One region of the Mesorhizobium sp. M0317 genome, then DNA from elsewhere that is predicted to be linked to it. Evidence: predicted binding sites of a transcription regulator. Region 1 holds the regulator's gene; each other region holds the start of a gene.
What was found. The regulator PhoB, encoded in region 1, activates phosphate uptake and scavenging genes when phosphate is short. The targets are predictions, from matches to a motif close to TGTCATNNANCTGTCAT.

Region 1 (10,493 bases):
GTCATCGGCCGGACCGATCTCCAGCTTTTCGGCATCGACGACGCCGAAACCTACACCCATGACGACACCGAGGTCGTCGTCACCGGGCGCGGCCGCGAGATCGAGGAGCCCGTTACCCATCGCGACGGCACGGTGCGGCAATTGATGACGCGCAAGAGCCGGCTGGTGGCGCTCGATGGGTCGGTGCACCTTGTCGGCTCCAGCACCGACATCACCGACGTCAAGGCGCGCGAGCAGGCGCTGGAAGAGAGCATGCGCGAGAACGAGGTGTTCCGCAATCTCATCGACAACGTGCCGGTGTCGATCTACGCCAAGCGTTCCGACCTCAGGCAGTTCTACGTCAACAAGGGCTGGTGCGACCTCACCGGCCTCCGCAGGGAAGACGCGATCGGCAAGACGGACATCGAGATTTTCGGCGAGGACGGCGAAGCCTTCGTCAACAGCGATCTCGCCGTGCTGCGCACAGGCGATACACAGGAGATCGAGGAAACGGTGACGCTTGCCGACGGCAGCGTGCGCCACCAGTTCGCCCGCAAGGGCGCGATGATCGCGTCCGACGGTTCGCTCTATCTGATTGGGTCGACCACCGACATCACCGAACTGAAGCTGCGCGAGGCCGAACTGCGCGAGGCGCGCCAGCGCGCCGTACTGGCCGACCGCGCCAAGTCGGAATTCCTGGCCAATATGAGCCACGAGATCCGCACGCCGATGAACGGCGTACTCGGCATGGCCGAGTTGCTGGCCAAATCCGACCTCGATCCCAAGCAGAAGACGTTCACCGATATCATCGTCAAGTCGGGTAACGCGCTCTTGACCATCATCAACGACATACTGGACTTCTCCAAGATCGATGCCGGACAGCTGGTGCTCGACCCTGCGCCCTTCAACCTGCCCGAAGCAATCGAGGATGTGGCGACGCTGATATCGACCCGCGCCAAGGAGAAGGACCTCGAGCTCATCGTGCGCGTCGAGCCGGGCCTGGAAAGCCTGTTCGTCGGCGATGTCGGTCGCATGAGGCAGATCGTCACCAATCTGGTCGGCAACGCGGTGAAGTTTACCGACGAAGGCCACGTGCTGGTCGACGTGACCGGACAAAGGGGGCCGACGGGGACAAAGCTTACCGTTTCGGTCACCGACACCGGCATCGGCATTCCGCAGCAGAAACTGAAGCTCGTCTTCGAAAAATTCAGTCAGGCCGACACCTCGTCGACCAGACGCCACGAAGGCACAGGGCTCGGGCTCGCCATCACCTCGCGGCTGGTCGAGTTGATGGGCGGCGAGATCGGTGTCGAGAGCGCCGAAGGCAAGGGCTCGACCTTCTGGTTCACCGTGACATTGCCCAGGGCCGAGGAACAGACCGGACGGCGGATCATGCCGGTCGACGTGACCGGCTCACGGGTGCTGATCGTCGACGACAATGCCGTCAACCGATCGATCCTGAGCGAGCAGATGGCGTCATGGACCTTCGATTCCTGCGCCGCCGAAAGCGGACCCGAAGGGCTCAAGGTGCTGGTCGCCGCGGCTGCCTACGGCGTGCCGGTCGATTGCGTCGTGCTCGATTATCAGATGCCGGGGATGAGCGGCGCCGAAATGGCGCGCGTCGTGCGCAACACCGCAGGGCTGGCCGACACGCCGATCATCATGCTGACTTCGGTCGACCAGTCGCTCGCCAACACCAGCTATCGCGATCTCGGCATCGACGCCCAGCTGATCAAGCCGGCGCGTTCCTCGGTGCTTCTGGAAACGCTGGTCGCCACCATCCAGCGGCACCATCACAACATCACGGGCGGCCGTGTGCTGCCGGCGGCAAGCAGCGGTTCCGGCGGCGACAGGAACGAACCGTCGCCGGCAAAGCCGCCGCTCGCTGCCTCGGAACGCGCCCTGCTGCAACCGCCGCCGGTTCGTGCCCGCGCCCGGGCCGCCGGGGATGAACGCCGGCTCGACATCCTCGTTGCGGAGGACAATGAAGTGAACCAGATGGTGTTCACCCAGATAATCGGCGAAACCGGCTACAGTTTCGAAATCGTCGGCAACGGCCGCAAGGCGCTTGATGCCTTCGGCCGGCTTAATCCGCGTATGATCCTGATGGACGTCTCGATGCCGGAGATGAACGGGCTCGAGGCCACCGCCGCAATTCGCCGGCTTGAAGAACATACGGGTATGCATATCCCGATCGTCGGCGTCACCGCGCATGCCTTGAAGGGCGACCGCGAGCGCTGCCTGGAAGCCGGCATGGACGACTATCTGCCCAAGCCGATCAGCCCCAGGGCGCTGCTCGAAAAGGTCGAGCGCTGGGTCGGCATATCAGGCGAAGCCCAACGAGACGCTGGATAGCAACCTGCGGCGCCGGCCGGGATTCGGCCGCGCCGCAACAGCCAAGGCTATGGTGCGATCGCACCATATCAAAGGTGGCGCCTAGTCAGGACAATGGTCGCAACGAAACCGCTCATTCAGTTACGGGCGGGAGCAAGCGACCGCCGACAAGAAACAGCGTCGAATCTACCCCAACGGACCTGTTTTTGGCGATGGCTGGGCCAAGATTTGCTCTGGCCACGGGCAACGCGCTCCCGTCCGGTTTTTCTTTCTCGGCATCGCGGCCTGCGGTGTGCCGGGACTTGATGCCAGCACGAATCGCGCAAGCGCCTGATTCCAGCGGCAACTTCCATTCCCACAAACCGGCTTAAAGGGTGCGGCCCACAAGACGTCGTGCGACGTTACCGGGCTGACACGAAACTGTCATGCGACTGTAATAGTCGAAGGCTATTGGCCTCAGCGGGCGCCGGTTTGAAGAGGGCGCCGAGAGACCATCTTCCGAACAGGAGCAGGCCACATGAAGAAATTCCTCGTTACGGCATCGGCCGTGGCGGTAGCGTTCGCCGCATCGTCCGGTGTCGCCGCTGCGCGTGACCAGATCCAGGTCGCCGGTTCGTCGACCGTGCTGCCTTACGCCAAGATCGTCGCCGAGCAGTTCGGCGAAACCTTCACCAACTTCAAGACCCCGGTGGTCGAGTCCGGCGGCAGCGGCGCCGGCATCAAGGAGTTCTGCAAGGGCGTCGGCGAAGACACGATCGACATCGCCAACTCCTCGCGCCCGATCAAGAAGGACGAGCTGAAGTCCTGCGCCGACACCGGCGTCAAGGACGTCCAGGAGGTCCGCATCGGCTATGACGGCATCGTCTTTGCCACCGACATCAAGGGTCCGGACTGGGCGCTGGTTCCCGCCGACATCTACAAGGCGCTCGCCGCCAAGCTGGTGGTCGACGGCAAGCTGGTCGACAACCCGAACACCAAGTGGAACCAGGTCAATCCGAAGCTGCCCGACTGGGATATCGCCGCCTATATCCCGGGTGAGAAGCACGGCACCCGTGAAGTGTTCGAGACCAAGCTGCTCGACGCCGGCTGCGACAAGGCCGTTTTGAAGGCTGCCGGCATCGCCGACGACAAGGAAATCGGCAAGACCTGCATCGCCATCCGCAAGGACGGCAAGGCTGTCGACATTGACGGCGACTACACCGAGACGCTGGCCCGCATCGACTCCAACAAGACCGGCGTTGGCGTGTTCGGCCTTGCCTTCTACGAGAACAATGCCGACAAGCTGAAGGTCGCTACCGTGGAAGGCATCGTGCCTTCGACGCAGACCATCGCCGATGGCACGTACCCCGTGTCGCGGCCGTTGTTCTTCTACGTCAAGAAGGCGCATCTGGGCGTCGTTCCCGGCCTAAAGGAATATGTCGAGTTCTTCCTTGATGACCAGATGATCGGCCCGGAAAGCCCGCTCGCCCAGTACGGCCTTGTTTCCGCTCCCGACGCCGAACGTCAGGGTCAGCGCGACGCCTTCGCCGCCGGAAAGACGATGTAATCAACCGACCGGATCAGGGCGCGGACCAAATCCGCGCCCTGATTTCGCCGCTTGCCGTAACGGCGGCGGCGATCTGAATTTTCCTGGGGTGGGTGATGTCGTCCTTGCTCGTACTCGCCATAGTCATTGCCATAGGCGTGGTCGCTTTTGTGATCGGCCGCCAGCGCGCAGCGGCGCAGGATACCGGCAAGGTCAAGCCGCATTCGCGCGCGCATTATCATGGCTGGTGGGCCTTTCTGCTCGCGATCCTGCCTGCCGTCCTTTTGCTCGCCGTCTGGGATATCGGCTCTTCCTTCTATCTCGACCGGCACATCCATGCCGCTTTGCCCGAGCGCACCGCCGACACAAAGGTCGCCAGCGAAGCGCTCGACGCCAGCCTGGTGAAGAGCCTGGCCAAGGGCCTGCGCCGGCTCGATGGCGATACCGCACTTCCCGCTACTTTCGCCGAATTGCAGCCGCTGCTCGCCGCCAAGGGCGTGGCACTGGCCAGCGACACCCAGGACTATATGATCCCGATCGCGGTCGAGGCGAACAAGGTCCAGGACCGGCTCGGCCTGTTCGGCGCCGTGCTGACCTTCGCGCTGTCGGTCGCCGGCGCCTTCTATGCGCTGAGGCAGATCGCGCCGCGCGCCAGGGCGCGCAACAATGTCGAGAAGCTGATGCTGTGGGGGCTGCTTGCGGCCTCGACCATCGCCATCCTGACCACGGTCGGCATCGTGCTGTCGATGCTGTTCCAGACGATCACCTTCTTCGAAAGCGTATCGCCGATGAGCTTCTTCTTCGGCACGGTGTGGGATCCGCGTTTCGCCGCCGCCGGTTCCGGCGGCAGCCAGGGTCAGTTCGGCCTGATCCCGCTACTCGCCGGCACGCTCTACATCGCCGCCGTCGCGCTTCTGGTCGCAGTGCCGGTCGGGCTGATGTCGGCGGTCTACATGTCCGAATACGCCTCGCGCAGCGTCCGGTCGGTGGTCAAGCCCGCGCTTGAACTGCTGGCCGGCATCCCGACCATCGTCTACGGTATCTTCGCCGTGGTCACGCTCGGACCGTTCCTGCGCGACCTGTCGGCGGCACTCACCGGCGGCTCGCCCTTCATCCAGGGCCAGAGCATCTTCACCGCCGGTCTGGTGATGGGCGTCATGCTGATCCCGGTCGTGTCCTCTTTGTCCGACGACATCATCACCGCGGTGCCGCGCGCAATGCGTGACGGCTCGCTCGGCCTCGGCGCCACGCGCTCCGAGACGATCAAGCGGGTGATCCTGCCGGCGGCACTGCCCGGCATCGTCGGCGCCATCCTGTTGACGGCGTCGCGCGCCATCGGCGAGACGATGATCGTCGTGCTGGCGGCGGGCGTCGCCGCCAATCTGACGGCCAATCCGTTCGAGGCGATGACGACCATCACCGTCAAGATCGTCAACCAGCTGACCGGCGATCTCGAGTTCAACTCGCCGCAGACGCTGGTCGCCTTCGCGCTCGGCCTGACGCTGTTCGCGCTGACGCTGGTGATGAACATCGTCGCCCTCTACATCGTGCGCAAGTACCGGGAGCAGTACGAATGACCGACATCCCCCTGGACACGATGGCGGGTGCCGTCGCGCGTCCGCGCCGCGACATCGGGCTGAAGGCGCGCTATGCCGCCGAACGCCGGTTCCGCATCTATGGCGTGATTGCGATCTCGGTGGGCCTGGCGTTCCTGGCCATCATGCTGATCACCATCGTCTCGAAAGGCTACACCGCCTTCTGGCAGACGACGGTGACGCTGCCGGTCACCTTCGACGAGAAGGTGATCGATCCCTCCGGCAAGCGCGCCACCGACCCTACCGTGCTGATCAAGGCGAACTATCCCAAGCTCGCCGAAAACGCGCTGGTGGCCAAGCTCGGCATCGATCCGGCCAACAGGCCGATGATGCTGAAGCTCAAGGGCTTCCTGTCGGAAGGCGCGCGGGTCCAGCTGCGCGACATCGTCTCCGCCGATCCCTCGGTGATCGGCACGACGCGCGATGTCGACATCCTGGCTGCCGCCAATCTCGACTCGGCCTTCAAGGGTCAGATCGACCTCGGCGTCGATGAAGCGCGCCGCAAGGTGTCCAACCAGCAGATCGACTGGATGAACAAGCTTAAAGCCGACGGCGTGATGGCCGAGCATTTCAACACCGGCCTGTTCACCTATGGCGCCTCCAGCCGGCCCGAAACGTCGGGCATGGGCGTGGCGATCATCGGCTCGTTCTACATGATGGTGATCGTGCTGTTGCTGGCGCTGCCGATCGGCGTCGCCGCCTCGATCTATCTCGAGGAATTCGCCAAGAAGAACCGCTTTACGGACCTGATCGAAGTCAACATCAACAATCTCGCGGCGGTACCGTCGATCGTCTTCGGTCTGCTTGGCCTTGCCGTGTTCATCAACTTCCTCGGCATGCCGCGCTCGGCTTCCTTCGTCGGCGGCCTGGTGCTGACCTTGATGACATTGCCGACCATAATCATCGCCACGCGCGCCGCCCTCGCCGCGGTGCCGCCGTCGATCCGCTCGGCGGCCCTAGGTCTCGGCGCCTCCAAGATGCAGATGGTGTTCCATCACATCCTGCCGCTTGCCGCCCCAGGCATCCTTACCGGCACCATCATCGGCCTGGCGCGTGCGCTCGGCGAGACAGCACCGCTGCTCTTGATCGGCATGGTCGCTTTCGTCGCCGATTATCCGACGACGCCTTTCGATCCGGCGACCGCGCTGCCGGTTCAGATCTATATGTGGGCAAACGAGGCTGAGCGCGCTTTTGTCGAGCGCATGTCCGGCGCCATCATCATCCTGCTCGTCTTCCTCATGGCCATGAACATCACCGCGATCGTGCTCCGGCGCCGGTTCGAGCGGCGCTGGTAGAAAAAAGGCAATTTGGTATGAACATCATGACCGAACAGTCCCTTGAGAATGCAGTGGGCGACAAAATGAACGCCAAGTCGAACGAAGTCATCAAGATGCGCGGCGACAAGGTCGGCGTCTTCTACGGCGACAAGCAGGCGTTGTTCGACGTCAATCTCGACGTCCGCCAGAACCAGGTGACGGCGCTGATCGGCCCCTCCGGCTGCGGCAAGTCGACCTTCTTGCGCTGCCTCAACCGCATGAACGACACCATCGATTCGGCGCGGGTGACCGGCAAGATCACGCTCGATGAAGACGACATCTACGACAAGAACATCGATGTCGTCGAACTGCGCGCACGCGTCGGCATGGTGTTCCAGAAACCCAACCCGTTCCCGAAGTCCATCTACGAGAACGTCGCCTACGGCCCGCGCATCCATGGGCTGGCCAAGCGCAAGTCCGACATGGACCAGATCGTCGAGCAGAGCCTGAAGAAGGCTGCGATCTGGAACGAGGTCAAGGACCGCCTGCAGGAGCCCGGCACCGGCCTGTCCGGCGGCCAGCAGCAGCGCCTGTGCATCGCGCGCGCCATCGCCGTGTCGCCGGAGGTGATCCTGATGGACGAGCCCTGCTCGGCGCTCGATCCGATCGCCACCGCCCGTGTCGAGGAGCTGATAGACGAGCTGCGCCAGAACTACACGATCGTCATCGTCACCCATTCGATGCAGCAGGCGGCGCGCGTCTCGCAGCGCACGGCGATGTTCCATCTCGGCTATCTCGTCGAGGAGGGCGCCACCGACAAGATGTTCACCAACCCCGACGACAAGCGCACCCAGGACTACATTACCGGCCGCTTCGGCTGAGCCGTCCGGCGGGTGAATTTTCAGGCACGAGGACCAAGATCATGGGTGAACATACCGTCGCCTCCTTCGATGAAGAGCTCGGGCAGATCAGTAAGCTGATCCGCGACATGGGCGATCTGGCCGGCTCGATGGTCAGCGGCTCGACCAAGGCGCTGCTCAATTCGGACAATGCGCTGGCACAGCGTGTCGTGTCCGACGACGCCATCATGGATGCGCGCCAGCGCGAACTGGACGACCGCGCTATCACGCTGATCGCCAAGCGTCAGCCGATGGCCAACGATCTGCGCGCCGTGGTCGGCTCGATCCGCATGGCGGGCGACCTCGAGCGCATCGGCGACCTCGCCAAGAACATCGCCAAACGCGTCGGCACCGTGGGCTTGAGCGTCACGCCGCGCGACCTCTCGCACTCCATCGATGCCATGGCGCAACTGGTGCTGATCCAGGTGCAAGGCGTCGTCGAGGAATATGCCGCCACCGATGCGGCAGCTCTTGCAAAACTCAGGAATGACGACGAGCGCATCGACGTCAAATACACGTCCGTGTTTCGTGAGCTCTTGACCTACATGATGGAAGACCCTCGCAACATCACCGCCTGCACGCATCTCTTGTTCTGCGCCAAGAATCTTGAGCGCATCGGCGATCATGTCACCAACATCGCCGAAAATGCGTATTATGTGCTGACCGGCCAGCAATTGCCCGCCAATCGTCCGAAGCAGGACGAGACGGCGATGGCCACGCCGGCCTGATGAGGGTGAACTGCCTATGATCGCGCCACGCATCATGGTCGTGGAGGACGAGGAGCCGCTGGGCGTGCTCCTCCGCTACAACCTCGAATCCGAAGGCTATCAGGTCGAGGTGGTGACACGCGGCGACGAGGCCGAGATCCGCCTGCAGGAAAACGTGCCCGATCTCCTGGTGCTCGACTGGATGGTGCCCGCTGTTTCCGGCATCGAGCTCTGCCGGCGGCTTAGAGTGCGGCCCGAAACCGAGCGGCTGCCGATCATCATGCTGACCGCGCGCGGTGAGGAAAGCGATCGCGTGCGCGGCCTGTCCACCGGCGCCGACGACTATCTGGTCAAGCCATTCTCGACGCCGGAGTTCATGGCGCGCGTGAAGGCGCTGCTGCGCCGCGCCAAGCCGGAAGTGCTGTCCAGCGTGCTCAAGGTCGGCGACATCGTGCTCGACCGCGAGTCGCACCGTGTCTACCGCAAGAAGAGCGAGATCAGGCTCGGACCGACCGAGTTCCGGCTGCTCGAATTCATGATGCGCCATCCCGGCCGCGTGTTCTCGCGCAGCCAACTGCTCGACAATGTCTGGGGCGAGACGATCTATATCGACGAGCGAACCGTCGACGTCCATGTCGGGCGCTTACGCAAAGCGGTCAACAACGGCCGCATGCCGGATGTCATCCGTACCATTCGCGGCGCCGGCTACGCGATCAGGGAAGACTAGGATGCTGCGCGTCGCGCCGTTGCCGGCCATTCAGGCGAAATGCTTGCCGGATTTGGCCTGAATGCCCGGCGCGAAAATCTCCTGATCGACGAAGCCGAGCGCGCGCATGGCACAGCCTTCGCGGATCAGCGGCAGCTCGTTGGGCTCGGTGTCGAAGGAGATCGATTTCGAGTGCTGGCCGCCGGCGGTCTGGGCGATCGCTTCGCGCAATGCCGGTTCGATCAAGTCGAAGGCGGCGGCGCTGACGCCTACCATGGCGACGGGTGCCGGATCGATCAGCGCAAACAGGCTGCCGAGGCCGAAGCCGAGCGCCTCGCCGGCCTTGCAATAGGCTTCGCGCTCCGGGCCGTCGGTTTCGCGGGCGCGCGCGGCGAGTGCGCGCATATCAGCGTCGCCGATATCGACCGGCTCGGCATCCTCGCCCATCATTTTGGCGCTGCGCCAGATGGCGTAGTTTCCGGCATAGGCTTCCACGCAGCCGCGCCGCCCGCAGCGGCAGAGCGCGCCGCCCGGACGGTGGATCATGTGGCCGAACTCGCCGCCCGAGGAATGGGTGCCGGTGAACAGTTCGCCTTTCAGCACCAGGCCCATGCCGATGCCGTGCGATAAGAGGATGGCGATAAAATTGTCGCGGTAGCGCTCGGGCTGGCGCCATTGCAGGGCCACCGCCATCATATTGCAGTCGTTCTCCATGGTGGCAGGAATGCCGAATTCCGCTTCCAACATGTCGGCGAAGGCAATGTCGGTCAGTGGCGTGATTGGCGACCACAGCATGGCCCGCGCCTGCGAATCGGTGATGCCCTGGATGCCCATGGCAATGCGGGCGATGCTCTGGACATCGAGGTCCGGGTCCGCGAGACGCCGCCCGACGATTGCCACGCATTCGCCGATCAGCTCGTCGCGCGGCATGGTCAGCGTGTCGAGCCGGCGCTGTTCTTCCGCGACCACCTGGCCGGCATAGTCGATGACGGTGACGGAGAGGAAGTTCAGCGACAGCACCACGGTCATGACCGCCGCCGCTTCCGGGTTGAGGCCAAGGCCGACCTGCGGCCGGCCGCGTTTCAGCGAGCCGGTCTCGCCAGGCTTGCCTTCAATCAGGATGCCTTCTTGAATCAGATCAGACGAGATTGCCGATATCGTCGAATGGCTGAGGCCGGTGGTCGCCGCAATCTCGGTCCGCGACGGCTGGCCGGCCCGGCGCACGGCCGAAATCACCATCGCACGGTTGCGACGGCGCAGATCGTCGTGGCGGATCCCAACCGACATTTGTTTCCTCCCGGCCTCCTCGCGCCTCATGATAGTGAAGGCGTTCGACGGCACCAGCCAAATATTGGCAGACGCCGGCAGCCCTGTCATTGTTTATTGCGGACCTCGAAAAAATTCGGCACGGCCATCAGAATCCATCAGAATCGATGTTGACAGCGCCTTATCATTGAACCAGTATTTTTTCGAGGCTCGAAAAAATAGGGCC
Region 2 (10,493 bases), on a different contig from region 1:
CCATAGGCATCGCCGAACAAAAGCGGCGGGATGAACACCAGCAGGAAGAGTTCGGGGTCGATCTCGACATGGATGCCTTTCACCGGCCAGGCGAGCGCGGCGCCGATGGCAATCTGCAGCACCGGCAGCGGCACCCGAACCAACCGCACCAGTGCGCCGGAAAGAGCGACGAAGACCAGCACGGCGAGGATGAAGATTGCGACCTGCATGGCGCGATTCCGGCTGTTTTGAGGACCATGCGCAATTGCCGTTAGTCCGTCCAGATGGGCCTGCGGCGCAACGTCCGGCAGTGTTCATGGCCTGCATGGCTGGCGGCCACCAGTCTTCTTCTGTTGGGATGTCGAACGGAAAAGGCCACCTTGCGGTGGCCTTTCCTGAAGGAGATCAGCCGCTTAGAGCGAAGAGGTGATCTGCAGTTCGCTGGCGCCATCGAGCGCGTAGACGTCGTCGCGGAACTGCACGACGCCCGGACCCGTCGACCAGGCCGACACATAGAGGAAGTGGACCGGAACCGGGTTGACGACCTGCACCGGCGTGTTCTCGCCGGTCTTGATGGTCGCCTCGAAATGCTGGCGGTCCCAGCCGGGTGTGTCGCGCAGGACCCATGTGACGAGGTCGCGCACGTTCTGGACACGCACGCAGCCCGAGGAATCGAAGCGCATCATCTTGCCGAACAGGCTTTGCTGCGGCGTATCGTGCATGTAGACGCCGTCGGGGCTGGGGAAGTTGATCTTCACCGAGGCCATGGCGTTGCCGGAACCCGGATCCTGGCGGAAGCGGTATTTTGCGGCATCATCCGTCGACCAGTCGACAGTCATCGGATCGACTTCGCTGCCATCAGGCGCAAACAGCCGGATGTGGCTGTCCTTGAGATAGTCGGGGTTCTTCCGCATCAGCGGAATGATGTCCTTGCGCACGATCGAGACCGGCGCGTTCCAGTAAGGATTGACGATGATCTCGTTGATCTTGGAATTGACCACCGGGGTCTGGCGGTCGATCTTGCCGACGATTGCGGTGTGGCGCAGCACGACGCGATCGTTCTCGACCGCCTCGATCTGTGCCGCCGGGATATCGACCAGCACATAACGGCTGCCCAGCGTGCCGGCCTTTTCGCGCAGGCGCTCCAGGTTGGTCTGCAGCTGACCGAGGCGGATCTGCGCCGAAACGTTCATCGCCGCATAAGTGTATTTGCCCATGGCGCCGTCGGCCGGCAGGCCATGGCGCGCCTGGAAGCGCTTGACCGCGGCGTCGACGTAGGAATCGAACGACGTCGAAATGCCGGCGCTCTGCGCCAGGTCGCCCGAAATCATCAGCCGCTTGCGCAGCGGCACCACGTCCGGATCGTCGACGCCAAGCTGCAGCTTCTTGGTCGCCGGCACCTCGCCCCAGCCGCCCTGGGCGACGATGTTCTGATACTGCGCCACCGCCTGTTCGGTGAAGGCGACCGTCTGCAGGCTGAAGATCGGCAGCGTCGAGGCGACCTTGCCGCCTTCCGAGGCCCGGGCGTCGAACTGGTCGTCCCAATTGCCGCGGGCCGAAGATTTCAGGATATCGTCGATGACATCCTGCGCGCTGGCGGCATTGGCAACCATGGCGACGGCGAGCGCGGAGGCTCCAGAAAGGAAAAAGCGGCGGCTGGTTCTCATGGACGTTCCAGACATTCTTGTCGTGTTTGGCTTGTAGCGTTTGGCTGTTGCAGCGTTCGGCTACGTGCTCGATGTTGGGCGATATCGCCCGCACTTTAAAGTTGGCACTGTTAACAATTAGCCAACCATGACCTGCGTCACCTGGCCGTCAAAAGCGGACGGCGATGCGACCTTACAGGCGCGCGAACAGCTTTCGCCGCCGCATACCCACACCCCTCGCTTCCACCGCGAATATGGCGGCAACGTGGCTTTGCGCCGAATTGGAAGCGCAGGCGGCTCGAAAAAGAAAAGGCCGGTGCTTTTCGGCACCGGCCTGTTGGCTGAGACTTGCCTCCGGCCGCGCTTCTTCCGGCGCAGCTGCTATTCAATGGCCCGCTGATTACATCCTGTAGGCAATCGTGTCGTTCCAGAAGCGGTCGAGGCGCTGCAGCGCGCGGTTCATCTGCTTGAACTCTTCGCTGTTGATGCCGCCGACCTGTTCGATCGAGCCGACATGGCGCTCATAGAGACCGGCGACGACTTCCGCCACTTCATTGCCCTTCGGCGTCAGCGAAACGCGGACCGAACGGCGGTCGATGCGCGAGCGCTGGTGGTTGATGAAGCCGAGATCGACCAGCTTCTTCAGATTGTAGGAGACGTTCGAGCCGAGATAGTAGCCACGCGAGCGCAGCTCGCCGGCGGTCAGTTCGGAATTGCCGATATTGAACAGAAGCAGCGCCTGGATGGCATTGATGTCGGAACGGCCGTTGCGGTCGAACTCGTCCTTGATCACGTCAAGCAGACGGCGATGCAGACGCTCCACCAGCTGCAGCGATTCCATGTAAAGCGAACGGATAGCCTCGCGGCGATCGTCGGATACGTTGGCGGTCTTCGCCGCCGGACGCGAATTGATCATTGTCTTTGCCTCTCGTTTGTCGCCCTGGTGATTTTTTGTTTTTCACCTTGATTGCGACACTATCGAATACTCATAAAATTCGACTTAAACGCTAGGGCTAACAAGAGCTTACCGGTAATAGGTTTCGCAAGACGCTTAACGAACGGTCACCCGAGCAAGGATAATTAACCTAAAGATTTACCCAATGGCTGCGGGGCGGCGTTTCAGGCGCGCGCGGGGCGCTTGCGCATCCAGATAACGGCGCGGAAGGCGATGTAGAGCAGCGCCACCGCGGCATGCGAGAAGACGATCAGCGGCCGGTGGCCGTACAGATCGGGGAAGCCGGCATACATGATGGTCTCGGTCACCGCGCAGATGAACCAGATCACCGGGCCCCACGACGCCAGCATCCAGAGGCCGGCGGCGGCGAAGGGGAAGAACACGGCCAGCATCACCGCCACGACCTGCCAGTGCACCGGCATCAGGTCGAAGCGCCACAGCGGGCCGGGATAAAAGCCGATCAGCCGGATCCAGTACAGGATGCCGAACAGCAGGCAATAGCCCGCTATGACGCGCTGGAACCAGGCGAAGATGATCTCGACACCCGAGGGCTGCAGCACGATGCGCCGCGACGTGACCTCGCTCACAGTTCGAGCTCCCGTTCGAGCGGCGCGAAATAGGCGTCCACCGAAGCAGCGTCGACCTCGGCCAGGCTTGCCGGCCGCCACTGCGGCGTCGAACCCTTGTCGACGAGGACGGCGCGGATGCCTTCATAGAAGTCGTGCCCGGCCAGCATGCGGTTGAGGATGCGGAACTCCATCTTCATGCAGGCTTCCATCGACAGCGTCAGCCCGGCGCTGATCTGGCGCCACGCGACATTGAGGCTGGTCGGCGAGCGGGTGCGGATGGTGGCCAGCGTCTTGGCGGCAAACTCGTCGGCGCCTGCCGCCCGCTCCAGGCTCTCGAGGATTTCGGCGAGCGAGGGTTGGGAAAAATGCCGGGCAATGGCTTCCAGCACCGGCTGGCCGGTCTCCCGCCTGGCCGGCACGAAAAAGCCGCGCAGCACCGATTCCGGATCGCCATTGGCGCAGAGCCGATCGAGAAAGGCAGCCTGGTCGGCGGCCTTGATGGTGTGGGTGGCCAGGCCAGACCACAGCGCATCGCCATAGCGAATGCGGTTGCCGGTCAGCGCCAGATACATGCCGAAGCTGCCGCCAAGGTCGGGCAGAAGATGGCTGCCGCCGACATCGGGGAAGAAACCGATGCCGACTTCGGGCATGGCGAACTGGGCGTTCTCGGTCAGCACACGCTGCGAACCGTGGAAAGAGATGCCGACGCCGCCGCCCATAACGATCCCGTCGATCAGCGCGACATAGGGCTTTTTGTAACTGTTGATGCGGGCGTTGAGCCGGTATTCGTCGGCGAAGAACTCGACCGGCGGCTTTCCGGCGCGGGCCTCGTAGACGTGCATGATGTCGCCGCCGGCGCAAAACGCCCTGCCCTCGGCCTTGACGATGACGACATCGACGCCGGTATCGCGCTCAAAAGCGTCGAGCGCCTTGTCCAGCGCCTTGATCATGCGATGTGTCAGCGCATTGAGCGCCTGCGGCCGCGTCAGCGTGACGACGCCCGCCTTGCCCAACCGTTCGAAGCGGATCTCGTCGCCGCCGCCAAAAACCATCGTCAGAGAATCCCTCCCCGCGCCTGCGGGACTGAAGTGCTAAAGGTGGCGCATGGGTGCGTCAACCGGCGGGCGCGGTTTGGATTTTCGCAAGGGAACGCGACCGTGCTTTGCCCCCGACAGAAATGCGCGCAAAATTGCCGGGCAAAACAGCCTTTCTTCTGATGCAGGGACAAACGCATGACGCTTGAAACCGCAGCGCCGAGCCATGGCTGGGAGATGCCGAAAAAGTTCGACCCGGATGATGTTCTCAGCCGCCCGCTGATGGCCAATCTGGCGACCGTGACCGCTGACGGCGCGCCGCGCAACGCGCCGATGTGGTTCATCTGGGAGGACGCTGCGATCTGGCTGCTCGGCTCGACCGGCGCAAGTGCTGTCAAACACCTCGAACGTGACCCGCGCTGCGCCGTGGAGATCGTCCATTTCGACAATGAGGCCGGCATCCTGCTGCATCTCGGCCTGCGCGGCGTCGCCACCATAGAAGCTATGGCGCCGAACCGCTTCAAACGGCTGCTGCACAAATATCTCGGCCCGGAGGCGACCTGGAACCGCTGGTTCATCGACAATGTCGCCGACATCGGCCATCCGGACGGGCGCCTGATCCGGCTCGCCCCGGAGAGCACCTTCACCAACAATGTGTCGTTCTTCAAAACCGGCCCAGAACTGGCGTGGCCGCCAAAGCCGTAAGCACCGCGTCATCGGCTGGCACAATCGTGTCGCATTGGTCAGCGGCAAGGCCTCGTGGTAAAAGCCGCCTCGACCCGGAGTTTTTGCGATGAACAAATTCACCCCCGCGACGAGCAACAAATTCGCGCCGGCAAAGCTCGGCGCACGCAGCGTCGACGAGATCACCGGCAGCCGCCGCTTGCGGCGCATGCGCAAGGCCGACTGGTCGCGCCGCCTGGTGCAGGAAAACCGGCTTACGGTGAACGATCTGATCTGGCCGATCTTCGTGATCGACGGCAAGAACACGCGCGAGCCGATCGCCGCCATGCCCGGCGTCTTCCGCCTGTCGCTGGACCTCGCCGTCAAGGAGGCCGAGCGGGCCGCTAAGCTCGGCATTCCGGCGATCGCCACCTTCCCCAATGTTGAACTCAGCCTGCGCGACCAGACGGGATCGCACATCCTCGACCCGGAAAACATCATCAACCGCGCCACCCGCGCCATCAAGGACGCAGTGCCCGAGATCGGCATCATCACCGATGCCGCGCTCGATCCGTTCACCTCGCACGGCCATGACGGCATCTTGCGCGACGGCATCATCGTCAATGACGAGACAGTGGAACAGGTGACCGCCGCGGCCGTCATCCAGGCAGCGGCCGGCGCCGACATCATCGCGCCGTCCGACATGATGGACGGCCGCATCGGCGCCATCCGCGACGCACTCGACGCCAACGGTTTTTCGGATGTGGCGATCATGTCCTATGCGACGAAATTCGCCTCCGCCTTCTACGGCCCCTACCGCGAGGCGGTCGGCACCGCCGGCCTGCTCAAGGGCGACAAGAAGACCTACTATCTCGACCACGCCAATTCCGACGAAGCGGTGCGCGAGGCCGAGCAGGATATCGCCGAGGGCGCCGACATGCTGATGGTCAAGCCCGGCCTGCCCTATCTCGACATCATCCGCCGGCTGAAGGACGAGTTCCAGATGCCGACCTTCGCCTACCAGGTGTCAGGCGAATATTCGATGATCAAGGCGGCGGCCGCCAATGGCTGGATCGACGGCGAAAAGGCAATGCTGGAGAGCCTGCTCGCCTTCAAGCGCGCCGGCTGCGACGGCATCCTGACTTACTTCGCGCCGGAAGTGGCGCAAATGCTGAAGGGTTAGCCGGAACCTGGATGCTCCGGGTTCCGGCTTTTCCTCACGCCTTTGGCAAATAAGGAATCGTTCCGGCGAGATCGGTATCGTCGATCAGTTGGAAGCGGCTGTCGCTGCCCTTCCGGCGCTCCGCCACAAACGGAGCGTATTGCGGATCGTTGGTGAAGGCTTCGGCTGCCTTTGCCGACGGAAACGCCATGATGGCGATCAGGCTGGTGTCGAGCGGCTTGCCCTCCAGCGTCTTCACATTGCCGCTGCGGGCGAGATACTTGCCGCCATGCTTGTGGACGAGGTCATGCACCGAAGCGGCATAGGCCGGCACCCATTTGTCGTCCTTCACCTTGATGTCTGCGATCACGTAAGCGGTCATTGTCCAACTCCTCATGGATCGGCACCGGACTGCCCGGTGACGTGACCGCTGCCTCGCATGGCGGCGCCGGACCGCTCCAGTCACAGAACTGTACCGGGGGTGCCAGTACAGCTTCTGTACTGGCTGAACTCAGGTTTTCTGAATAAGGTCCGGCAACATCTTTTGGAGCTCACCACATGACACAAGCCGGTTACAAGCAATTCTGCCCGCTCTCCATGGCCGCCGAGCTGCTCTGCACACGCTGGACCATGGTGCTGCTGCGCGAACTGGTGGCGGGATCGACCCGCTTCAACGATTTGCGCCGCGGCGTGCCGAAAATGTCGCCAACCCTTCTGTCGCAACGGCTCAAGGACCTCGAGGCCGGCGGCATCGTCGAGCGGACCGAGATCGCGACCGAGAAGGGCGTGTTCGAATACCGGCTGACCGAGGCGGGCCGGGATTTGCGCCCGGTTGTCGAGGCGATGGGGTTTTGGGGCCAGAAATGGGTCGAGGCCAGGCTGTCGCTCAAAAACCTCGATCCGTCGCTGCTGATGTGGGACATGCGGCGCAATCTGAACCCCAGTCCGCTGCCGGACGGGCGCACCGTGATACAATTCCTGTACCATGACCTGCCGGCGTCAAAACGATCGTGGTGGCTGATCGTCGAAAAGCAGGGCGAGGTCGATCTTTGCTGGTACGATCCGGGCTTCGACGTCGATCTCTACGTCTCGACCGATCTGTGCACCATGACCTCGATCTGGATGGGGCTGACGACAGTTCACAAGGAACGCGACAAGATCAGCCTGACCGGCGATCTCGACGTCGCCGGCAAGATGCAGATCTGGCTTGGGCTCAGCCCGTTTGCGGTGATGCCGAAGCGCGTGGCGGCTTGAGGTCCCTGCGCATTCCACAGATCGGCTTGCCTCTAAAAATACTAGTTGCAAAATGCAATCAGTTTGAATACTGATTGCAAATCACAACTGGTCACCGAAAGGGAGTCTCCATGTCCAAACTTCGCGTCAATGCCTTCACCTTGTCGCTCGACGGTTTCGGCGCCGGTCCTGACCAGGACCTGCAAGATCCGCTCGGCGTTGGCGGCGAACATTTGCACAAATGGATGACCGGCACCCGCACCTTCCACGAGATGGTCGGCAAGGATGGCGGCACCACCGATGTGGACGACCGGTTCACTGTCCGCAGCTTCGACAATGTCGGCGCCTGGATCCTCGGCCGCAACATGTTCGGCCCAATCCGCGGCGAATGGCCAGACGAGAGCTGGAAAGGCTGGTGGGGCGACAACCCGCCCTATCACGTGCCGACCTTCGTGCTGACCCACTACAAGCGCGACCCCATTGTGATGGAAGGCGGCACCGTTTTCCACTTCGTTGCCGGCGGCATCCACGCCGCGCTCGAACAAGCAAAGGCCGCGGCCGGCGGCAAGGATGTCCGCGTCGGCGGCGGCGTTTCCACCATCCGGCAATATCTGCAAGAGAAGCTCATCGACGAGTTGCATCTGGCGGTGTCGCCGGTGTTGCTCGGGAGGGGCGAGAGCCTGTTTGCCGGGCTGGATATGCTGAAGCTGGGTTACCAGTGCACCGAGCAGGTGGCGACAGCGCTCGCCACGCATGTGACGATCAAGCGGGTGTAGTGGCGAAGTGATAGGCGCAGGCTTCTTTCTCCCCGTTCTACGGGGAGAAATGCCCGGCAGGCAATGAGGGGCAGCGCTGCTTTTGGAGGTTAGCAGCGTCCGACGACTGTGAATTCGCCGATGCCGGCGCTGCCCCTCATCCGCCCTTCGGGCACCTTCTCCCCGTGAAACGGGGAGAAGGAAAAGTGCTCAATACTTCTCCGGCACGTAAAGCTCGCGCGGCAGGACCTGGCGCTCGTACTCCGGGTTGAACACCCGCTCGGGCAGCGTGATTTCTTCGTGCGGCACGTCCTCATAGGGCAGCTGTTTGAGGAGATGGTCGATGCAGTTCAGCCGCGCCCGCTTCTTGTCGTTGCCTTCGACGATGTACCACGGTGCCTCTGGGATGTTGGTGCGGGCAAACGTCTCTTCCTTGGCCTTGGTGTACTGCTCCCAGCGCACGCGCGACTGCAGGTCCATCGGCGACAGCTTCCACTGCTTCATCGGATCGTGGATGCGCATCATGAAGCGCATCTGCTGTTCCTCGTCGGTGATCGAGAACCAGTATTTGACCAGCGTGACGCCGGAGCGGACCAGCATGCGCTCGAACTCCGGCACGTCGCGGAAGAACTCTTCGACCTGATCGGGTTCGGCAAAGCCCATCACCCGCTCGACGCCGGAGCGGTTGTACCAGGAGCGGTCGAACAGCACGATCTCGCCGCCGGCCGGCAGATGCGGCACGTAGCGCTGGAAATACCATTGTGACTTTTCGCGCTCGGTCGGCGCCGGCAGCGCCACGACGCGGCAGATGCGCGGGTTGAGGCGCTGGGTGATGCGCTTGATGACGCCGCCCTTGCCGGCGGAATCACGGCCCTCGAAAACCACCACCAGCTTCTTCTTGTGGTAGGCAACCCAGGACTGCAGCTTGATCAGTTCCGACTGCAAGCCGATCAGGTCGCGGAAATACTGCATGCGATCGATCGACGGCGGATGCGCGTTCTTGTAGATCTTGGCGATCTCCAACGACAGCGCCGGCTCCGAGATTTCCAGCTCATAGTCCTCGTCGAGCGTGTCGGCGAGTTCGGCTTCCAGCCAATCCCTGGCCGCAGAATTCTGCTTTAGCTCATTCATTTCCACTGCTCCGCTTGCCGGCTGACATGAAACCCTGAGCCGACTTGATATAGGCCGGCAATGACGGTTTTATTGCAAGCCGCCGGCCAGCCGGTCTTCACTGCAAAGCAGCGAGGCATTGCCGATCCAGCGCCCTGGCATGGCGACAAGCCGCTCAAATTGTCCTACAAATAGCGGACCCGTTCGGGCTTCCCCGCCCTTTCCTGCTAAAACCGCCTCCCCACCAAAACTACGAGGATCAGACATGGAATACCGCACGCTTGGCCGTTCCGGCTTGAAAGTTTCGGCGCTGACCTTGGGAACCATGACCTTCGGCGGCAGCGGGCCGTTCGCTGCCGTCGGCAATTCCGATCTCGCGGAGGCCTCGCGCATCATCGACACTTGCATCGATGCCGGCATCAATCTCATCGACACCGCCAATGTCTATTCGAACGGATTGTCGGAAGAGATCATCGGCGAGGCGCTCGGCGGCAAGCGCAAGAACCACGTGCTGATCGCCTCCAAGGCGCGCATGCGGATCGGCAAGGGCCCCAATGACGAAGGCCTGTCGCGCCATCATCTGATCCGCGAATGCGAGAAGAGCCTGAAGCGCCTCAGGACAGATGTCATCGACATCTATTTCCTGCACGAATGGGATGGCGCGACGCCGCTCGAGGAAACCATCGCCGCGCTCGACACGCTGGTTGCCCAGGGCAAGATCCGCAATGTCGGCTGCTCCAACTATTCCGGCTGGCAGGTCATGAAGGCGCTGGGCATCAGCGACAGCCAGCACCAGCCGCGCTTCGTCACCCAGCAGATCCACTACACGCTGGAAGCACGCGAGGCCGAGTATGAGCTCTTGCCGATCTCGGTCGACCAGGGCCTTGGCGTTTTGGTGTGGAGCCCGCTCGCCGGCGGCCTCCTGTCGGGAAAATACCGCCGCGACAGCCCGACGGCGCGCCAGATCGGCGGCTGGTCGGAACCGCCGATCCGCGACGAAGACCGGCTGTGGCGGATCGTCGATGTGCTGGTCGATATCGGTGCGGCACGCGGCGTTTCGGCGGCCCAGGTGGCGCTGACCTGGCTGCTCGGCCGGCCAGCCGTCAGTTCGCTGGTGATCGGCGCACGCAACGAGGCCCAGTTGAAAGACAATCTCGCCGCGGCAAGCCTGACGCTGTCCTTTGATGAACGCCAGCGTCTCGATGCCGTCAGCCGGCCGCCGGTGCTCTATCCCTACTGGCACCAGCAGTTTACGGCGAAGGACCGCTTCGGCCCGGCCGATCTGGTTATGGACCGCAGCGTCATCTGACTTAAGGGCGCCGGAAGCCGCTAGCCCGCGATAAACCGCCAGACCTGCGGATCGGGCTCGATCTGGCCGCTGAGCACG
Region 3 (10,493 bases), on a different contig from region 1:
CCCGGCCTGTTCGCCCACGCTTTGGCCTGCGCCGCCCAGCTCGGCATCGACCACCAGGCCGGGCTGACCATCTGCAGCGATGTCTTCTACCACCCTGAAGGGCGCGACCGCTTTGCCGAAGCGCAGGCGCTTGGGGCTCTCGCTGTCGATATGGAAACCAGCGCACTCTACCGAATCGCGGCGCATTTCGGCGCCCGCGCGCTGTCGCTGCTGACCGTCGTCGACAACATCGTGACCGGCGAACAGACTGCCTATTCCGAACGTCAGGCGCTGTTCACCGATATGGCGCGGCTCGGGCTCGACGTTGCGGCGGAAGGCTAGCTTCCTCAGGCCGCTTCGCGCTTCGGCGTCAGCTCATCCATGTCTGGCCGGTGACCGCGCAGATAGAGCGCGCAGGTGGTACGCAGCATCGACGCGAAATTGGGAATGGCGCCGTTGATCTCGATCGCCTCGTCATAGAGTTTTGAGATGAACTTCGGCGTCGTCAGGCCCTGGCTGTCGGCAATTTCGTCAAGCAGCGCCCAGAACGTTCCTTCAAGCTGGATACTCGTAGAGTGACCGTCGATGCGGATCGACCGGTTGATCTGTCGATAGCCTTCCGGATCCTGCCCGGCAAAAACCCTGCACATCCTTACCTCCCGATATTGTTGGTTTTGGGCGCAGCGTGTCGCGCCTTCAAGTTGTGGTTGTCCCTGCATGTTCGGCCTTGTGGGCCGAATCGGCAATCGGACTTTCGTCTTTAGGCGCAGGCATAGCAGCGATTGCAAATTTAGCCGTGGTAACCGGCTGCCACCACCTTTCGCGCGTGCCGCCCATAATCGCCTCCAGCATGCAGCGGCGGAGACTGATTTGGCGAAGGCAATCCACTCCATGATCCGGGTTCTCCAAGAGGCCAGATCCGTCGATTTCTACAGAAACGCTTTCGGGCTCGATGTCGCCGACAGGCTGGATTTCGAGACATTCACGCTGATTTACCTTGCCAACGCCGAAACGGGGTTCGAGCTCGAACTCACCGTGAACAAGGGCCGCACCGAGCCTTATGAGCTAGGCGACGGTTACGGCCATCTGGCGGTCTCGGTGTCCGATCTCGACAGTGAACACGACCGGATCGGCGCGCTCGGCCTCAACCCCAAGAAGATCGTCGAATTCAACCGCGACGGATCGCTGATCGCGCGCTTTTTCTTCATCGAGGACCCCGACGGCTACAAGATCGAGGTTCTGCAGCGTGGAGGGCGCTTCCAGTAGGGGATTATCGGCCGCATTCAGCCGCGCGACGCCAGCAACGGCGCTGTTCAAGGGCGCAAACAGCAAGCAGGGAGGAACAAAATGGTCACGATCTATGACGCGAGGCTCTCACGTCGTGAACTTCTCAAACGCGGCGGCATCGGCGCGTTGCTCGTCATTTCCGGCAGCGCCGTCAACAGCCCTGAAAATGCCTGGGGGCTCGAGACATCGGCGCTCAAGCCCGAAACCATGGCAACGCTGATCCAGATGGCGCGCGACATCTATCCGCACGATCAGGTGCCCGACAAATACTACGCCATCGCCGTAAAAGGGCATGATGAGCAGGCCGGCAAGGACGCTGCCTACAAGACGATGATCGAAGACGGCATCGCCGACCTCGACAAGAAGTCGGGCGAGGGCGGCTATCGCGGCCTCGGCTGGGAGGAGCAGCGCGTCGCCGTGCTGCAGCAGATCGAGGCGACGCCGTTCTTCCAGTCCATCCGCGGCGGCCTCGTCGTCAGCCTCTACAACCAGCAGGAGGTGTGGCCGATCTTCGGCTACGAGGGCGAATCCTACTCCAAGGGCGGCTACATCGCGCGCGGTTTCGACGACATAGAGTGGCTCTGAGCCCTTCCGTCGTTCTGAAACCCCGCAAACAGGAATTCATGGGAGGAAACCATGGCAGCTTCATTTGATCTCAACAACGACGGCGTGGTCGTGATCATCGGCTCCGGCGCCGGCGGCGGCACGCTCGGCAACGAACTCGCCCAGAAAGGCGTCGATGTCGTCATCCTCGAGGCCGGCGCGCGTCACGAATACGAGGATTTCATCAATGACGAGTGGGGTTCCTTCAGCCAACTCGCCTGGACGGACAGGCGCACGACGTCCGGCGACTGGCGGGTGTCGAAGGATTTTCCGAATTTGCCGGCCTGGATAGTCAAATCGGTCGGCGGCTCGACCACGCACTGGGCCGGCGCCTCGCTGCGCTTCCAGGAGCATGAGTTCAAGACGCTCTCGACCTACGGCAAGCTGGAAGGCGCCAACCTGCTGGACTGGCCGGTCACATTGGCCGAGATGGAGCCTTACTACGCCAAGGCGGAAGCCAAGATGGGCGTCACCGGCACCAATGGCTGGCCGCGGCTGCCCGGCAACAACAATTTCAAGGTGCTCAAGGCCGGCGCCGACAAGCTCGGCTATAAGGAATGTCATACCGGCAACATGGCAATCAATTCGGTCGAGCGTGATGACCGGAACTCCTGCCAACAGACCGGCTTCTGCTTCCAGGGCTGCAAATGGGGCGCCAAATGGTCGACGCTCTACACCGAGATTCCCAAGGGTGAGGCGACCGGCCATCTCGAGGTCCGGCCAAACGCCATGGCGATCAAGATCAACCATGACGCTAGCGGAAAAGTGACCGGCGTCGTCTATGCCGACAAGGACGGCAATCTGCAGGAGCAGAAGGCCCGCATCGTCGCCGTCGCCGGCAACTCGATCGAAAGCCCGCGCCTGCTGCTGAACTCCGAGTCAGCGAAGTTTCCGCAAGGGCTTGCCAATTCGTCGGGGCAGGTCGGCAAGAACTACATGCGCCACACCACCGGTTCGGTCTACGCCATTTTCGACCAACCGGTGCATATGTATCGCGGCACCACCATGGCCGGCATTATCCGCGACGAGGCGCGGTACGATCCCTCACGCGGCTTTGTCGGCGGCTATGAATTCGAGACGCTGTCGCTCGGCCTGCCCTTCATGGCCGCCTTCCTCAATCCCGGCGGCTGGGGCCGTTCCTTCACCACCGCGCTCGACCACTATGATCACATGGCTGGCCTGTGGATCGTCGGCGAGGACATGCCGCGCGCGGAAAACCGCGTCACGCTGCACAAGGACGAGAAGGAGGCGCACGGCATGCCGATCGCCGACGTGCATTTCGATGATCATCCCAACGACACGGCGATGCGCAATCATGCCTACAAGCAGGCCACAGCGCTTTACGATGCGGTCGGCGCGACGCGCTCCTTCCCGACGCCGCCCTATCCCTCAACCCACAATCTCGGCACAAACCGGATGAGCGAAAAGGCGGAAGACGGCGTCGTCAACAAGCACGGCCAGGCGCACGACATCAAGAACCTGTTCGTGTCGGACGGCAGCCAGTTCACGACCGGTGCGGCTGAAAATCCGACGCTGACGATCGTGTCGCTGGCTATCCGCCAGGCCGAATACATCGCTTCGCAAATGTCGGCCAAGACGATCTGAGCCGTCCTCCCGGATCGCTACGCGGAACGCGCATGGCGCGTTCCGCCTTTTTCACTAGGACTCACTATGCGCCGACCGGCTGTCCGTCCATGCGGCGGATGGCGACGACGGAAGGTCGCGGCAACTGGCCGTCTTTGAAATCGGGCCATAGCGTCTGCACCTTGTCGAGCGTCGCGGCATCTTCCGCAGGGTGCTGCACCGACAGGAACAAAGTCGTGCCGTCCGGCGTGAAGCACGGGCCGGTCGCTTCGGCGCCGTGCGGGCAGGTGAACAGCAGCTTCGGCAGGCCGCGCGCCGCACCTTCGGTGTCGACGCCATAGACGCCGTCCGGCAGGTCGAAATCATTGGCGCCGTCCGTCGCCACCCACAGCCGCCCCGTAGGGTCGAAGGTGATGTTGTCGGGGCAGACGAACCAGCCATTGTCCGACGTAGCCGGATGAAAAGTGGCGCCGACCTTGGCATCTTTCGGGTTGCCGCAGAGCACGAACAGGTCCCAGGCATAGTTTTCGGCCGTGTGGTCGGCGTCCGCGCCGCGGCCGCCAGGCGGGATCAGTTCGACAATATGGCCCCAGAGATTTTCCGGCCGCGTGTTGGCCGGATTGACCTTCGACTGGTCGCGCTTCTTGTTCTTGGTCATCACCGCATAGACGCGGCCGGTCACCGGATTGGTCTCGATGTCCTCTGGCCGGTCCATCGGCGTGGCGCCGAGCGCATCTGCCGCAAACCGCGTCTTCAACAGCACCTCGGCCTGGTCGGCAAAACCGTTCTCGACGGTAAGCTTGCCCTGGCCGTGCACCAACGGCAGCCACGTCATCGAGCCATCGGCATCGAAGCGGGCGACCGACAGCACGCCATCGTCGAGCAGATCGGCGCCGGAGGCCGGGTTGGCCTTGTCATAGGCCTTGGCCGAGACGAAGCGGTACATATATTCGAAATAGTCGTCGTCACCCATATAGACGACAACGCGGCCGTCCTTGTTGAGGACCACGGTCGAGGCCTCATGCGACATGCGGCCAAGTGCCGTGCGCTTCACCGGCCTGGACTGAGGATCGTAAGGGTCGATCTCGACCACCCAGTCGAAGCGGTTGGCCTCGTTCGGTTCCTTGTCGAGGTTGAAGCGGTCATGGAAGCGGCCGCGGCCATAGATGTCGGAGCCATCGAAGCCGTAACGGTCAAGCAGGTCGGCGATCGGCGCCCTTTTCGGGTCGCCGCCGAAAATGTCGGACACGCCTTCCTCGCAGGTCAGCACCGTACCCCAGGGGGTGAAACCGCCGCTGCAGTTGTAGCTGGTGCCGAGCACTTTGGTGCCAGTCGCGTCGGCCGAGGTCTTCATCAGCGCATGGCCGGCAACCGGTCCGGAAACGGTCATTTCGGTGTTGGCGGTGATGCGGCGGTTCAGCGGACTGTCGGCTACGGTTTCCCACTTGCCGTCCTTCAATTGCACCTCGACGATCGAATGGCCCATCGCGGCCATGCCGAGATCGACCTGTTCCCTGGTCATCGTCTTGCCGGCATCGCCCTCGGTCATCCCCGGAAACATCACATTGGGCGAGATGTATTCGTTGTTGACGCAGAGCAGGCCATGATCAGAATTCACCGTGCCCTTCGGCAGCGGCATGAAGGCGATGTAGTCGCAATTGTAGCCGAAGCGCTTTTCCTGTTCCTCCGCCGCGACCTTGTTGCCGTCGAATTCGGCGAGGCCAGCTGCAAGCGGATCGCCCCAGCGCGCGACGATGGTCGTCTCATAGCCTTCGGCGGCGGCATGGGTCTTGTCGTAGACCCGCTTCAGCTCGGGAAAGCCGAGCGTCGACTGCGCTGCGGCGGCATGCGTTTCGCCGGCAAACAAGGAGCCGACAAAGCTGCCGCCGGCAATCAGCGCGCCGGAGGCGAGGCTGCCTTTCAAAAGAGACCGGCGCGAGACGCGCTCGGCAATGATTTCGCGGATGAAGGGGGAGGATGAAGACGGTGTATTGGCCATGGTGTCTGCCTCTCAGGGTGGATGTTACGGCGCACCGTTGCCCTAGTCTGCTTAGGCAACATTCACATGACATAGGAGGAAGGTTTTGCCGCAACTGGGCGCGGCACTACGCATCGCTCAGCCCTTGGTGCAGGTCGAGGCGGTGAAGGCGCCGTCGGGCTGCTTCAGAATGATGTCGAATGACGGGGCGGTCTCGCCGTCCAGTGTTGCCTGTGTCATGGAGACGGAGTTGCCACCGGTGGTATAGCCGCCCAGCGGCCCGAGCCAGGTTATCTCGCCATTGGCATTCATCTGATAGTTGTAGCCTTGCGTCCCGGTGCCGAATGTCACCGGGCCGGTATAGACATTGCCCTTGATGGTGATGTCGCCGAGGTTGAGGAAGGCGCCGAGCAGGTAGACCTCGCAATGATAGGTGCCGTCCGGAAGCTTGCCCTCGCCGAAATCGGCGCGCGCGGCGCCGCTCGTTGCCATCAGCAGCAGGATGCAGGAAATGCGGGAGATGCGAGATGTCATGACGTCTCTCTTTTGAAGGGCGAGCTTGCCCTATTTTTGCGCGGTGCCGCAACATTGTTCGCCCGGAAACCACGGCCGGAGATCAAAAACTAGGCATTTGTCTCAATTGGGCGAAAATTAGGCAAAAGTCGTGTGCGCTGCGCAAATTTGCCTCAATCAATTTTACCGGCTGCCTTTGTTGTTTCTCCAGGCTAATATACCAACCGGCTGATAACGCTCGGCTATTCCATCTTTATGAGCGGCGCCTTCGCGTTTGGCACGGCAGTTGCTTTGCATTGTCGCGGTGCAATCAAACAGCTTGGGAGTCTTCGGTATGAGGGGTAATTTCTCCACAATAACAAAAATGTTTTCGGCGGGCGTGATCGCCGCCGGCCTGTCGATGTCGTCTCCGGCCAAGGCCGCCGAAGACACGATCAAGGTCGGCATTCTGCATTCGCTGTCGGGGACCATGGCGATTTCGGAGACGACGCTGAAAGACGCCATGCTGATGCTCATCGAAGAGCAGAATGCCAAGGGCGGTCTGCTCGGCAAGAAGCTCGAGGCGGTCGTTGTCGATCCGGCCTCCAACTGGCCGCTCTTCGCCGAAAAGGCGCGCGAGCTGATCTCGAAGGACAAGGTCGCCGCCGTGTTCGGCTGCTGGACCTCGGTGTCGCGCAAATCGGTGTTGCCGGTGTTCTCGGAACTCGACAACATCCTGTTCTACCCCGTCCAGTATGAGGGCGAGGAAAGCGAGCGCAACGTGTTCTACACCGGCGCCGCCCCAAACCAGCAGGCGATTCCTGCCGTCGATTATCTCATGAGCGAGGACGGTGGCTCGGTGAAGCGCTGGGTGCTGGAAGGCACCGACTACGTCTATCCCCGAACCACCAACAAAATCCTCGAGGCCTATCTGAAGGCCAAGGGCGTCGCCGCCGAAGACATCATGGTCAACTACACGCCGTTCGGCTTCTCCGACTGGCAGACCGAAGTCTCCGCAATCAAGAAATTCGGCTCGGCCGGCAAGAAGACCGCCGTCGTCTCGACCGTCAATGGCGACGCCAACGTTCCGTTCTACAAGGAACTCGGCAACCAGGGCATCAAGGCCGAGGACATCCCGGTCATGGCCTTTTCGGTCGGTGAGGAAGAACTGGCCGGTCTCGATACCGCGCCGCTGGTCGGCCATCTCGCTGCCTGGAACTATTTCGAGAGCGTCGACACACCCGAAAACAAGAAGTTCATCGCCGACTGGCACAAGTTCATCAAGAATGACAAGCGCACCACCAACGACCCGATGGAAGCTCACTATATCGGCTTCAACATGTGGGTGAAGGCGGTCGAAAAGGCTGGCACCACCGATCCCGACAAGGTCATCGACGCCATGGTCGGCGTGTCCGTGCCGAACCTCACCGGCGGCTATTCGACCATGATGCCGAACCATCACATCACCAAGCCGGTGCTGATCGGCGAGATCCAGGCCGACGGCCAGTTCGAGACCGTGTCGCAGACGCCCGGCCTCGTGATGGGCGACGAATGGTCCGACTATCTGCCCGATTCCAAGGACCTGATTTCGGATTGGCGCGCGCCTCTGTCCTGCGGCAACTTCAACGTTGCCACCGGCAAATGCGGCGGCAAGGGCACGAACTGATCCCTCCCGGGACTGACCGATCGTGGACGCGTCCACGATCGGTACCGCCAAGCGTCCGGGCGCTTCAGCCCGCCCGGACGCGGAATTTCCCCACAGAAGAGTATCTGAACGGATGATCCTGTTGCGCACTCTCGGCCTCATGCTGGTGTTCCTGGTGGCAAGCCTATTGCCGTCGAACGCAGCCGAAGCCGATCTGCGCGCCATCGTCGCCAAATTCGCCACGGGCACGGGCTTTGCCGCCACTGAGGCTGTGGTGCGCGAACTTGCCGCCACCGGCGATCCGCTGGTTGAACGGCCGCTTGCAGCCCTCGCCGAAGGCAATCTCTACATTCGTAAAGCCGATTCAGCCGTCTTCGTCGGCAGTGAGGCCGCCGACAGCGTCACGCTGCTCGACCCGCTGAGCGGCGAGAAAGCCGGCGACGCCGCCAAGGCCGACATCACCAAGATCAAGGTCAACAACACGCTGCGCCGTGTCATCCGAGATGCGCTGGGAACGCTGACGTTGCGCGCGAGAGATCCTTCTGTTCGCATCGCCGCCGCCGACACCATGTTCAAGACCCCCGATGCCGCCAATATCGAGCCGCTCGATGCAGCCATCGCCGCCGAGACCGACGCCAAGGTCAAGGCATTGTTCGAACAGGCGCGCGCGGCATCGGTGCTGGTCTCCGATAAGCCGGAGGCCGACAAGCTTGCCGCCATTGCCCTGATCGGCGCGCGCGGCGACCGCGACGCGGTCTCGCTGCTCACCGCGGTCGAGGCCAATGCGCAAGGCGCGGTCAAGGATGCCGCGACGGCGGCAATCGCCAGCATCAATTCGAGCCTGGCGCTGTGGGATGCCGGCCAGAACATATGGTACGGCATCTCGCTTGGCTCGGTGCTGCTGCTGGCCGCCATCGGCCTCGCCATCACCTTCGGCGTCATGGGCGTCATCAACATGGCGCATGGCGAGATGGTGATGCTCGGCGCCTACACCACCTTCGTCGTCCAGCAGGTGATCCGAACCTCATTCCCCGGCCTGTTCGACTGGTCGCTGGTGATCGCGCTGCCGCTCGCCTTCCTGGTTGCCGCTTCCGTCGGCCTGATCATCGAGCGCGGCGTCATCCGTTTCCTCTACGGCCGGCCGCTGGAAACGCTGCTCGCAACCTGGGGCGTCTCGCTTGTCCTGCAGCAGGCGGTGCGCTCGATCTTCGGACCGACCAACCAGGAGGTCGGCAACCCCTCCTGGATGTCGGGATCGTTCGATGTCGGCCAACTCGCCGTCACCTGGAACCGCCTCTGGATCCTGGTGTTCGCGCTCACCGTCTTCGGCGTGCTGCTCTTTGTTATGAAGCGCACGCCCTGGGGCCTTCAGATGCGCGCCGTCACCGCCAACCGCCGCATGGCCGCCTCGATGGGCATCAGGACGCCTTGGGTCGATGCGCTGACCTTTGCGCTCGGCTCCGGCATTGCCGGCATTGCCGGCGTCGCGCTCAGCCAGATCGACAATGTCTCGCCCAATCTCGGCCGCGGCTACATCATCGACAGCTTCATGGTCGTGGTCTTCGGCGGCGTCGGCAATCTCTGGGGCACGCTGGTCGGCGCCTTCTCGCTCGGCATCGTCAACAAGGTTCTCGAACCCTATGCTGGCGCGGTGCTCGGCAAGATCGTCGTGCTGGTGCTGATCATCCTGTTCATCCAGAAGCGCCCGCGCGGCCTGTTCGCGCTCAAGGGCAGGGCGGTGGAAACATGATCACGGGACGCTTCTTCGCCGCGGGTGCCGACCGTCGCATCGCCATCACTATTTTCATCCTGCTGACGGCCGCCATTATCGTGCCGCTGCTCAACCTCGCAGTGTCGCCGCAAAGCGCGTTCTATATTCCGTCCTACATCGTCGCGTTGACGGGCAAGTACCTCTGCTATGCATTGCTTGCCTTGGCGCTCGATCTCGTCTGGGGCTATTGCGGCATCCTCTCGCTCGGCCATGGCGCCTTCTTCGCCCTCGGCGGCTATGCGATGGGCATGTACCTCATGCGCCAGATCGGCTCGCGCGGCGTTTACGGCAATCCGATCCTGCCCGATTTCATGGTGTTCCTGAACTACAAGGAATTGCCCTGGTTCTGGACCGGTTTCGACCACTTCTGGTTCGCCGCCATCATGGTGCTGGCGGTGCCCGGCCTGCTCGCCTTCGTCTTCGGCTGGTTCGCCTTCCGCAGCCGCGTCACCGGCGTCTATCTCTCCATCATCACCCAGGCGATGACCTACGCGCTGCTGCTCGCCTTCTTCCGCAACGACATGGGTTTCGGCGGCAACAACGGCTTGACCGATTTCAAGGATATTCTGGGCTTCAACGTGCAGGCCGACGCCACCCGCTCGGCCCTGTTTGCCGCCAGCGCCATCATACTCGCGCTCGCCGTCTTCATCACCTGGGCGATCGTCGGCTCCAAATACGGCAAGCTGCTGATGGCGGTGCGCGACGCCGAGAGCCGCACCCGCTTCCTCGGCTGGCGGGCGGAGAACGTGAAGCTGTTTGCCTTCACCGTCTCGGCTGTCATGGCCGGCATCGCCGGCGCGCTCTATGTGCCGCAGGTCGGTATCATCAATCCCGGCGAATTCGAGCCATCCAATTCCATCGAAGTCGTGATCTGGGCAGCCGTCGGTGGGCGCGGCACCATTGTCGGCCCGATCGTCGGCGCGCTGCTGGTCAACGCCGGCAAATCCTGGTTCACCGGCCTGCTGCCGGAGTTCTGGCTGTTTGCGCTCGGCGGCCTGTTCGTCGCCGTAACCCTGTTCCTGCCCAAGGGCATCGTCGGCATGTGGGATTCCTGGCGCGGTAACGCTCGGGCGATGCGGGCTGCAGCGATTGCAGAGGAAGCGGGCACAGACCCTGATGCCCCGCCGCCATCGAAGATCGTGCGCAGCGCAGCA

Region 2: a site for PhoB is predicted at 9,188-9,204, ahead of ppk2 (polyphosphate kinase 2). Genes of this name have one in related genera too.
Region 3: a site for PhoB is predicted at 5,508-5,524, ahead of NKI88_RS01830 (PhoX family protein). Genes of this name have one in related genera too.

The regions. Positions count from the first base shown of each region.
Region 1 is NZ_JAMYRV010000030.1:71,246-81,738, forward strand. It holds gene NKI88_RS20535 (PAS domain-containing hybrid sensor histidine kinase/response regulator) at 1-2,334, shown strand, start outside; gene NKI88_RS20540 (substrate-binding domain-containing protein) at 2,831-3,859, shown strand; gene pstC (phosphate ABC transporter permease subunit PstC) at 3,955-5,415, shown strand; gene pstA (phosphate ABC transporter permease PstA) at 5,412-6,728, shown strand; gene pstB (phosphate ABC transporter ATP-binding protein PstB) at 6,746-7,570, shown strand; gene phoU (phosphate signaling complex protein PhoU) at 7,612-8,316, shown strand; gene phoB (phosphate regulon transcriptional regulator PhoB) at 8,333-9,022, shown strand; gene NKI88_RS20570 (ROK family transcriptional regulator) at 9,053-10,288, opposite strand.
Region 2 is NZ_JAMYRV010000001.1:32,090-42,582, reverse strand. It holds gene NKI88_RS00220 (Na+/H+ antiporter) at 1-209, opposite strand, end outside; gene NKI88_RS00215 (L,D-transpeptidase family protein) at 393-1,646, opposite strand; gene NKI88_RS00210 (hypothetical protein) at 1,774-2,025, shown strand; gene ldtR (transcriptional regulator LdtR) at 2,026-2,541, opposite strand; gene NKI88_RS00200 (DUF6163 family protein) at 2,745-3,167, opposite strand; gene NKI88_RS00195 (enoyl-CoA hydratase/isomerase family protein) at 3,164-4,201, opposite strand; gene NKI88_RS00190 (pyridoxamine 5'-phosphate oxidase family protein) at 4,382-4,888, shown strand; gene hemB (porphobilinogen synthase) at 4,977-6,029, shown strand; gene NKI88_RS00180 (DUF1330 domain-containing protein) at 6,064-6,390, opposite strand; gene NKI88_RS00175 (winged helix-turn-helix transcriptional regulator) at 6,567-7,262, shown strand; gene NKI88_RS00170 (dihydrofolate reductase family protein) at 7,373-8,017, shown strand; gene ppk2 (polyphosphate kinase 2) at 8,207-9,127, opposite strand; gene NKI88_RS00160 (aldo/keto reductase) at 9,372-10,415, shown strand; gene NKI88_RS00155 (glycosyl transferase family 90) at 10,436-10,493, opposite strand, start outside.
Region 3 is NZ_JAMYRV010000001.1:357,897-368,389, forward strand. It holds gene NKI88_RS01805 (purine-nucleoside phosphorylase) at 1-321, shown strand, start outside; gene NKI88_RS01810 (ribbon-helix-helix domain-containing protein) at 327-629, opposite strand; gene NKI88_RS01815 (VOC family protein) at 850-1,245, shown strand; gene NKI88_RS01820 (gluconate 2-dehydrogenase subunit 3 family protein) at 1,327-1,851, shown strand; gene NKI88_RS01825 (GMC family oxidoreductase) at 1,903-3,474, shown strand; gene NKI88_RS01830 (PhoX family protein) at 3,539-5,452, opposite strand; gene NKI88_RS01835 (hypothetical protein) at 5,570-5,965, opposite strand; gene urtA (urea ABC transporter substrate-binding protein) at 6,279-7,589, shown strand; gene urtB (urea ABC transporter permease subunit UrtB) at 7,702-9,318, shown strand; gene urtC (urea ABC transporter permease subunit UrtC) at 9,315-10,493, shown strand, end outside.